2 regions of the Rhodobium gokarnense genome follow, and region 1 is predicted to be linked to the other one. Evidence: predicted binding sites of a transcription regulator. Region 1 holds the regulator's gene; the other holds the start of a gene.
What was found. Region 1 encodes LexA, which represses DNA repair genes until DNA is damaged. Its sites were predicted from a motif close to TGTTCNNNNTGTGTTCNG; they were not measured.

Region 1 (4,723 bases):
GGCAACAGAACGGCAATACCCCAATGGCACCGGCCCACCAGAGGGTAGCCTCGCGGCGAATGACACGGGGGAAAGAGCCACCGCAAACGGCTCGGACTTGGCGCCGCAGCATCCGGAAACGACTGCCCCCGCCCGGCCGCCGCCGTCCGCTGTGACCGACCTTGCCGCCATCGTCGCCAAGGACCGTGCCCGCCAATTCTGGCGCATCGCTTTGGTGCGCCGGTCCCTCGCCTTTGCCGAGGACTGCCACGCCGCGGACATCATCATTGCGTCCTTCGCGGCGCCGAAAGACTGCGCCAGGCACGCCCTCGTCTTCGACCGGGCTGCACTTGCCCGCACCGGCGCGACCGCGATTACCTTCACCGGCGACGGGGACGCGCCCATCAGCATAGAGACGGCACTGTCAAAACTCCGCCGTCCCTGGCATCCGCCGGCACCACCTGAGCGGCGCTGACCGATGCCCGAAGCTCAGTAGCTCCGGAACAGGCCGACGAGCCTGCCCTGGATGCGCACCCGGTCGGGTCCGAAGATGCGGGTTTCATAGGCCGGATTGGCGGCCTCCAGGGCAATGGACGCGCCCTTGCGCCGCAGCCGTTTCAGAGTCGCTTCCTCCTCGTCGACGAGGGCGACGATGATGTCGCCGCTATTGGCCGTGTCGGCGCGCCGGATCACCACCGTGTCGCCGTCCAGGATGCCGGCCTCGATCATGGAGTCGCCTCGCACTTCCAGCGCGTAGTGCTCCCCGGCCCCGAGAAGGTCGGCCGGGACCGGAACGGAATGGGTGCGGTGCTGGATCGCCTCGATCGGGGTGCCGGCGGCGATGCGGCCCATCACGGGAATGGTGACCGAGCGGGCGTCGCTGTCGCCGGCCGGCTTGGCTGCGGCGGGCGCGCGACCCAGCGAGCCCTCGATGACGCTTGGATGAAAGCCTTTGCCGCGGCCGCTGGAAGCGAGACTGGGGGCGACCGACTCCGGCAGCTTGATGACTTCCAGCGCCCGCGCCCGGTTGGGCAGCCGGCGGATGAAGCCGCGTTCTTCCAGCGCCGTGATCAGCCTGTGGATGCCCGATTTGGAGCGAAGGTCGAGCGCCTCCTTCATTTCGTCGAACGACGGCGGGACCCCGGATTCCTTCAAACGTTCGTGAATGAACATCAACAGCTCGTACTGTTTCGGCGTCAGCATCGGTCGAACTCCGCAAGGTCCAAAGCGTGGTACAAACCACGAACGAAACATACACGTTCTATATGTGTTCCGCAACGGTTAAAAAATCGCTGATCTCGGGGAATTGCCCGAAAAGACGGTGTGTTCGGGCATCGCTCGCGGGCATTCGCGGGCAAGGGGATTCGCTTGCCCGTCAACGGCGACCGGCGCCTGGTGATGCAATTGGACGACAGTGCGGCGGCAAGCGCGCCCGAACCTGCAAACTTATTGCATTCAGAAACGAATTCCTTACACAGTTGCGGCTCGCTGGTGGGCGGCGGAAATCAGACGAATCGAGGCAGACAGACGGATGGCAAAGACGGTCCTGCGCAACATCGGAACGGCCGGGCTCCTGGTTGGAATCTTCACCATGGTCCCCGGCGGGCCGGTCCATGCCCAGAGCTTCCTCGACCGCCTGTTCAACCCGAAATATTACAAGGAAGACCGACAGAAGCCGGAGCCGGAGCGCAAGAAGGTGAAGGTGCGGATCAGTTCGCCGCGCTACTACACCTACAAGCCGGACAGCCAGCAGCTTTTTTCCTTTTCGGAACTGACGAAGGTGCCGGAGCGCGCGCCGGCACCGCTGGCGACCCTGCCGGAAGGGCCGGCGGCCGCGCCGGCGCTCCCCGGCGACGAAGCGTTGTCACTCCCGCCCGAGACGTCCGCGCCCGTCGAGACGGAAGCATCGGCCGTTCCGACCGAGGACATGGCCGCCCCGGAAGCGAATGCCGAGGACCTGACGGAAGCCGCGATTGACGACGCCGGTGATGCCGCTTTGCCGGAGACGACCGAGACCATCGGTGCGGCGGATGGCGTTGAAACGGCGCCGCTGCCGGACGTCGAGGCGGACGCTGCCGACACCATTTCCGAGGACGTGCCGGCGGCCGAGGCCGCCGATGCCGCGCCCGTCGACATGAGCGATCCGGGTGTCGCGCTCCTTGCCGCCGCCGCCGCTCTGAGGGGCGACGACGCCGCGTCCGGCGAGACCGTCGCGGCGCCGGCGGCCGTCGCGGAAGCCGATCCGGCGGCCGAAATCGGTCCCGCTGCCGATGCGGACGCCGCTGGCGAAACGCCGCTCGCCGCCGAGCTTGAGCCGGCCGCAACGCAGGCTGGCCCCGTTGCCGATGCCACCCCCACCGGGAGCGACGGCGTCGATACGGAACCGACCGGCTCGACCGTGACCGCAGCACCGGTCGAGACCGCGTCCCCGGCGATCGCCGAAGCGGTCCGTCCGGCCGACTTCGATGCCGCGCGTCCGCTGCTTGCCGACTTCAAGCTGCGTACGCTGCCGGAAGTGGCCAAGGCCATGAAGGCGCACTACGCCGAGGCTGAGCATTTCCTCTGGGTCGACGCGGACGGCGTCAACGAGAAGGCCGAGGCCGCGCTCGCGGCGCTGGCCAAGGCCGACCGCTTCGGCCTGCTGCCGGACGACTATGCGGTCGAGCTTCCGAACCTTGCGGAAAACGCCGACGAAGAAGCGCGCGAGCGCGAGTTGCTGCGCTTTGAATTCGCGCTGACCTCCAAGGTCCTGCTCTATGTGCTGGACGCCGAACGCGGCCGGGTCGACCCCAACCGCATCTCCGGCTACCACGACCTGCCGCGCAAGAAAGTCGACCTTGAAGCCGCGCTTGCGGACATCGAGGGAAGCGATGACGTCTCGACGGCAATCGCCTCGCACCACCCGGACAACGACACGTTCCGGGCGATGGTCGAAAAGCTCGCCGCCCTTCGTGCCGCCGACGAGGCGACGCGCGTCGAGATCGACCCGACCCTGCTCCTGAAGCCGGGTCAGTCGAGCGAGGAAGTCGCCAACATCGTCGCCGCGATCAAGGCTGAGGGTTCCGAGGAGCTTGCCGAAAATCACGCCGCGACGCTCGCCGCCTATGACGGCGGGCCGGACTACACGCCGGAGCTCGTCGCCCTCGTCAAGGACTACCAGAAGGAGCGCAAGCTGACGGTCGACGGCATCGTCGGGCCGAGCACCGTGCGCTCGCTGGTCGGCGTCAGCAATGCGGCCAAGATCGAGAAGATCGAGCTGGCGATGGAGCGTCTGCGCTGGCTGCCGGAGGCCTTCGGCCGCCGCCACGTCTTCATCAACCAGGCCGCCTTCACCGCCACCTACAGCGAGGAAGGCCGCGACCCGCTGACGATGCGCGTCGTCGTCGGCAAGAAGTCGAACCAGACCAGCTTCTTCACCGACAAGATCGAGACGGTGGAATACAACCCCTATTGGGGCGTGCCGCTGTCGATCATCGTCAACGAGATGGTGCCGAAGCTGAACAAGGACCCGTCCTATCTCGACCGCGCCGGCTACGAGGTCTCCACCGTTGGCGGGCGTGCGGTATCGTCGGCTTCGGTCGACTGGTACGCGGTCGCGACCCAGTCCCAGTCGATCAATGTGCGCCAGCGGCCGGGTTCCAGCAACGCACTCGGGGCGGTCAAGATCCTGTTCCCGAACAAGCACCACATCTACATGCACGACACGCCGGCCAAGAGCCTCTTCAAGCATGACCGCCGGGCCTTCAGCCATGGCTGCATCCGCTTGCAGCATCCGCGGCTGATGGCCGCCGCCGTACTCGGCAAGTCGCAGGACTATGTGTCGAGCCGCATCGCTCCGGGCGTCAACGAAAGCGAGAGCGTGCGCGGCGACATCCCGGTCTATGTGGCCTATTTCACGGCCTGGCCGAAGGCGGGCGGCGACATGGGCTATTATTTCGACGTCTATGACCGCGACCTCTACCTGCAGAAGGCGCTTGCCCGCACCCACGAGGAGCGCGACGCCAACGGCTGATCCGGCCGGAACGGTCGATTGAAAAAAGGCGCGGCCCGCCTCGTGGTGGCCGCGCCTTTTGCGTTTCGGGGGAGCCGAATCAGTCCAGCCAGCAGGTCGGCGCCTTGCCGCGCTGCTGCTGGACGATGCCGAGCGAGCGCCGTGTCTTGAAACCGATGAGCCCGTCGGCGCCGCCGACGTCGTGGCCGGCCTTTTCCATCGATAGCTGGAGCTGGCGGACCTTGCCGCGGGTGGTGGTGCGGATCGGGTGCCAGTTGCCGACGAAGCCGACATCGTTGCCGTAGCGGTCGGCGAGATGGCCGACGAAGAGGGCATAGACGTCGGATTCGTTGTACTCCTTGAGGACGTAGAAATTGTCGGTGGCGATGAAGGCCGGCCCAAAGCGCCCGGCCGGCATCAGGAGGTAGCCGGGCAGCTTCAGTTCGAAAGCCGGAAAGTCGCGGCCCTTGACCCGCTTGATCCCCTCGCGCACCCACTTTGCGATCGGCTGGCCGCGGTCGGGTCCCTCGCGCGAGCAGGAAATGTCCGCCGGAACCGTCACCTCATAGCCCCAGTCGCGGCCCGGCACCCAGCCATGGTCCTTCAGGTAGTTGGCGATGGAGGCAAGGACGTCGGGCGCCGAGCGCCAGATGTCGCGCTTGCCGTCGCCGTCGAAGTCGACGGCGTATTTCAGGAAGCTGGTCGGGAGGAACTGCGGCTGGCCGAGGGCGCCGCCCCAGGAGCTTCTCATCT
Region 2 (4,723 bases), on a different contig from region 1:
ACGACCTGGGGCTTCAGAACGTCGTCGGAGGCGGCGAGCCTGCCGACCAGTTCGCCGCGCCAGCGCAGCGCCCCCTCGTCGGTCAGCACGATGTCCTCGTTCGGCGCTTTTTCCAGCCGCTCGGCGCGGGCGACGATCTCGCTCGCCAGGGCCTGCTGGGCGGCGGCCCTCAGAGCTTTCATCTCCGAGCCGTTGGCGTTCGGGTCCGGGGTGAACCGGAACCCGTGAAGAAGACCGACATGCTGTCCCTCGACGGTCACGTCGCCGGTCTGGTTGATCTCAGCTTCGAGCATGGCCTTTTCCCGGAGTCGCCTCATTAACACGCTGGTTCGCCGGTCGACGAAACGCTGGGTGAGTTTTTCATGCAGGGCATCGGACAAACGGTCCTCGATGTCTCGGGTGCGTTCCTGCCAATGCACCGGATCGCGCAGCCAGCCCGGACGGTTGGCGACATAAGTCCATGTCCTAATATGCGCGATGCGATTGGACAATGCATCGATGTCGCCGTCCATGCGGTCTGCGAACGCGATCTGGCCGGCAAACCAGTCGTCGCCGATGCGTCCCTCGCGGGCGAGATAGCCGTAGAGGGTGGTGATCAGCTCGGCGTGGTTGGCCGGCGCGATCTTGCGATAGTCGGGCACCTGGCAGACGTCCCAGAGCAGCCGGACGCGGCGCTCGTCGGCGGCCATCGTCGCGGTGTCGTCGTCGCGCAGGGCGTATTCCAGTGAGATGAGGTCGGTCCCGGGGGGCGCGCGGGTCAGGCCCTCTTCTTTCGGCGTCACGTCGAGCGAGGCGCGCAGCGCGTCGACGCTGGCGAAATCGAGCGCGGAATTCCGCCATTGCAGGGTGCGCACCGGCAGGAAGGCATGGTTCTCCAGCGATTCGACCAGATCGTCGTCGAAGGGATCGACCCGGCCGGTGACGCCGAAGGTGCCGTCGCGGGTGTGGCGGCCGGCGCGGCCGGCGATCTGGCCGAGTTCGGCCGGCGTCAGTGGGCGGTACTGGTAGCCGTCGAACTTGCGGTTGGCGGCGAACGCCACGTGGTCGACGTCGAGGTTGAGGCCCATGCCGATGGCGTCGGTGGCGACCAGGAACTCCACCTCGCCGGACTGGAACAGGGCGACCTGGGCGTTGCGGGTGCGCGGTGATAGCGCACCGAGGACGACGGCGGCGCCGCCCCGCTGGCGGCGGATCAGCTCGGCGATGCCGTAGACCTCGTCGGAGGAAAAGGCGACGACGGCGGAGCGGGCCGGCAGGCGCGTGATCTTCTTGGCGCCGGCATAGGCCAGCACCGACATGCGCGGCCGGGTGATGACGTTGAGGCCCGGCAGCAGCCGTTCCAGGAGGCCGCGGACGGTGGCGGCGCCGAGCAGCAGCGTCTCGCTCTGGCCCCTGAGGTTCAGGATGCGGTCGGTGAAGACGCGGCCGCGCTCGAAATCGGCGGCAAGCTGGACCTCGTCGATGGCGACGAAATCGGCGTCGGTCTCGCGCGGCATCGCCTCGACGGTGCAGACATAGTAGCGCGGTTGCGGCGGGACGATCTTTTCCTCGCCGGTGATCAGCGCGACGGCGTCCTCGCCGATGCGGGTGCAGATGCGGGAATAGACCTCGCGGGCGAGCAGGCGCAGCGGCAGACCGATGACGCCGGACGCATGGCCGATCATCCGTTCGATGGCGAGGTGGGTCTTGCCGGTATTGGTCGGGCCGAGAACGGCCGTGACGGTGCGGGCCCGAACCGACCGCGGCAGCGGCGCCGCGTCACTTTTCAAGGTCATCCGGATGTTCGTATTCCGCTCGGTCTCAGGTTTTCAAGGGAGCGCCCCGCCAATGCGACGTCCGGCCGCCTGTCGGCAGAAGCGGTGGAGGCGTCCAGCCCGTCCCCAAGCCCCTAGCACATTCCGGGTCGGTCTGTCTCTCTCATGCTTTCCGGCGCATCCGTCGCGCAACCGGAACGAGTCTTGAACAAAAGGGGGGCGAATCGCTGACTCACACAGATTCAGGATTCGTTCCGCTTTTTGCGGCCCCGCCTGTCAAGCAGGTGCGCGCCTTGCGCAAATCCTAACGGCGCCAAGGGCTTGCGGCGTCGATTGGTTAACGAAGCGATCAGGGGCGGAACGCAGCATGGACGAATCGCTTCAGATCGCGTGTTCCGGGTTTGGTCCGGCGCCATCTTGTAGCCGGCGAAAGTTCCGGCGCAATATCTGGGAGCCGGCCTGGGCGGCGTTCCGCGCCCCTGGCCGCTGTCGTTAACCCTCCTGTGCCGATACGGAACAGATTACCGCTACGCGAAAAAGAATCATGGTGAACAAAGGGTTATCCAGGTCGCTCGAATTGTCCGAATGTCGTTAACCGTTGGACCGGGAGGGGAACGGAGCCGGCACGAATCATTTTCTACGCCCGGTTTCGGCTTCGTTCCCGACGATATCTGTCCGGATTTCGTCGCGACCCACGAGATATGGATCGGCGGCAACAGCAGCTCTCGGCGCCGGGTTTAACGTCGTTAACCTTTTCGTGCCGGAACGGGAATTTTTGCGCGCCTGCACCCTCGATGCGGCGCGGCACGCACTTCAACTAATACGTGTACAAAAATAAGGATGGGTTGAGAAAGCGATCGGCCGTCGTGCCGGCCCAGAGACGGTCCGGAACACCGCGGCCATCTCAAAAGGACAAAGGAGAGCGGCGTTACGCCGCTAGGCGCTCCCCCAACGCAACGCGGCCGCCATTGATGGCGGCCGGCAAGAGCGACGTCTTCTTCGTGTGCTGCGTTGCGCGGCCCGGCGGTCGGGCGCCGGCCTACTCGTTGACGGCGGCGGCCTGTTTCTGCTCGCCGACCATGCGCAGGCGCCGGGCCTCGACCACCAGCGGGCCCATATTGGTCTCCATGGAGATCCGGTAGGGCACGAAGAGCGGCAGGTCGCCGACCGGGGCGAGCCAGGCTTCCATGGTGCGGTTGTCGGCCATTTTCTTGACCGAGACCTTGTGCGGGCGGTGGCCGGCGACGGGCACCCAGCGGGCGCCGCAGACGACGACGGTTCCCTGATAGTCCGGGTTCTTGACCTCGCGGGTGCCCTTGTAGCTGAACTTGACGTCATAGCGCGTCCAGCCGTCGAAGACGGGGATCGTCCGCTTGCAGGCGCTGGCGTCGAGCTTCGCCTCGCGGCCGGTGGCCGGGAACAGGACGGCGCTCAGGGGATCGAGGATGTTGCGCTTGTGGCGCTTGGTCACCGGAATGCGATCCGGCACCTTGCGCAGCTTCGGGCTGACGGCGAGCTTGCGGACTGCGCCGCGGTTGAGCGCCATCGACACCTTGGTGGCGTCGCGCTTGCCGGAGTTGGAGCGAAGATCGTAGCGGGCCGGGGTGACGTGGGAGCGGCGCAGCCAGCCGGTCGCCTCCGCGTTGCCCTTGCCGGAGGAGAACAGCCGGCCGAGGCCGGAGGAGTGCATGTCAAGCTTGGCGGAGTAGGCGTCGTTCTGGACGACCAGGGACAGCCGGCCCTCGGCGAAGCGGAAGCCGGCGACCGAGACCGCGTAGATGCCGCCGACCTTGGTGGTCTTGGCTATGGCGGGAACGGCAACGACCGCGGAGGCAAGGCCGGCGAAAAGGCTTGCTCCGAGGACGGCAGACTGGAACATCGTTCTTGAACGCACCGAACTCTCCCCTGTCGAAGGTTACGATCGACGCGGGCAGCAATGGGCGCTCCCCAAACCGTCCCTCGATGACGCGGTAAACGGCGATCACGTCGATTGTTGGGCGACATGGTAACCGCCAAGTTAACGAGGAGCGAAATTGCCCGGGCTGTTGCGACTTTTCGCGGCGATTGGCGGCAGAAAGCTTGACGCTCGCGCTTGCGGCTCATATAGGAGGGCAACTTTTTTCACCGAATGACGGATCGATCGGATCGGCGACGCATCGGCGCCCGCCACCGGATCTCCGATGATGAGAAGGAACTCGACCATGGCCCGGCGTTGCGAACTCACCGGCAAGGCGGTTTTGACCGGCAACAATGTCAGCCACGCGAACAACCGTACGCGCCGCCGCTTCCTGCCCAATCTCTGCGATGTCTCGCTGCTCAGCGACACCCTCGGCAAGACCGTGCGGCTTCGCGTCTCGGCCAGTGCGCTGCGCACCGTGGAGCATCGCGGCGGCCTCGATGCGTTCCTCGCCAAGGCGGCGGATTCGACGCTTTCCCAGCGTGCCCTGTCCGTCAAGCGCGAGATCGAGAAGAAGCGCACCGCCGAAGCGGCCGCGTAAGCTTCAGCGCTGACACCACGACCGCACGACGCAAGGCACAGCGCCGCCCGCGGCCGGAAGGCGCGGGGCGGCGTTCGGCGTTTCTGACAGAGGATATCGGCCAATGACCGCCACCAAATCGCGCACACTTCCCTTCGCCGCCGGCATCCTCGCCATGGCGGCCGTGGTCGTTGCCTCCAATATCCTCGTCCAGTATCCGGTCGCAGCCTCGATCGGCGCGCTCAATCTCGCCGATCTCCTGACCTGGGGCGCCTTCACCTATCCGGCCGCCTTCCTCGTCACGGACCTCACCAATCGCCGGCTCGGCCCTTCCGCCGCGCGCCGGGTGGTGCTGGTCGGCTTTGCCTTTGCCGTCGTCCTCTCCGTCGTGCTGGCGACGCCGCGGCTCGCGATCGCGTCGGGCTCGGCGTTCCTCGTTGCCCAGCTTCTCGACGTCGCCGTCTTCAACCGCCTGCGCAATCGCGTCTGGTG

Region 2: the regulator LexA is predicted to act here: its motif matches at 1,948-1,965, upstream of M2319_RS07275 (helicase-related protein).

Annotation. Positions count from the first base shown of each region.
Region 1 covers NZ_JAOQNS010000011.1:5,702-10,424, forward strand. The annotation lists gene M2319_RS17330 (ComEC/Rec2 family competence protein) at 1-454, shown strand, start outside; gene lexA (transcriptional repressor LexA) at 469-1,182, opposite strand; gene M2319_RS17340 (L,D-transpeptidase family protein) at 1,511-3,991, shown strand; gene M2319_RS17345 (lytic murein transglycosylase) at 4,071-4,723, opposite strand, start outside.
Region 2 covers NZ_JAOQNS010000003.1:442,532-447,254, reverse strand. The annotation lists gene M2319_RS07275 (helicase-related protein) at 1-1,775, opposite strand, end outside; gene M2319_RS07270 (DUF3108 domain-containing protein) at 2,794-3,648, opposite strand; gene rpmB (50S ribosomal protein L28) at 3,956-4,252, shown strand; gene M2319_RS07260 (queuosine precursor transporter) at 4,356-4,723, shown strand, end outside.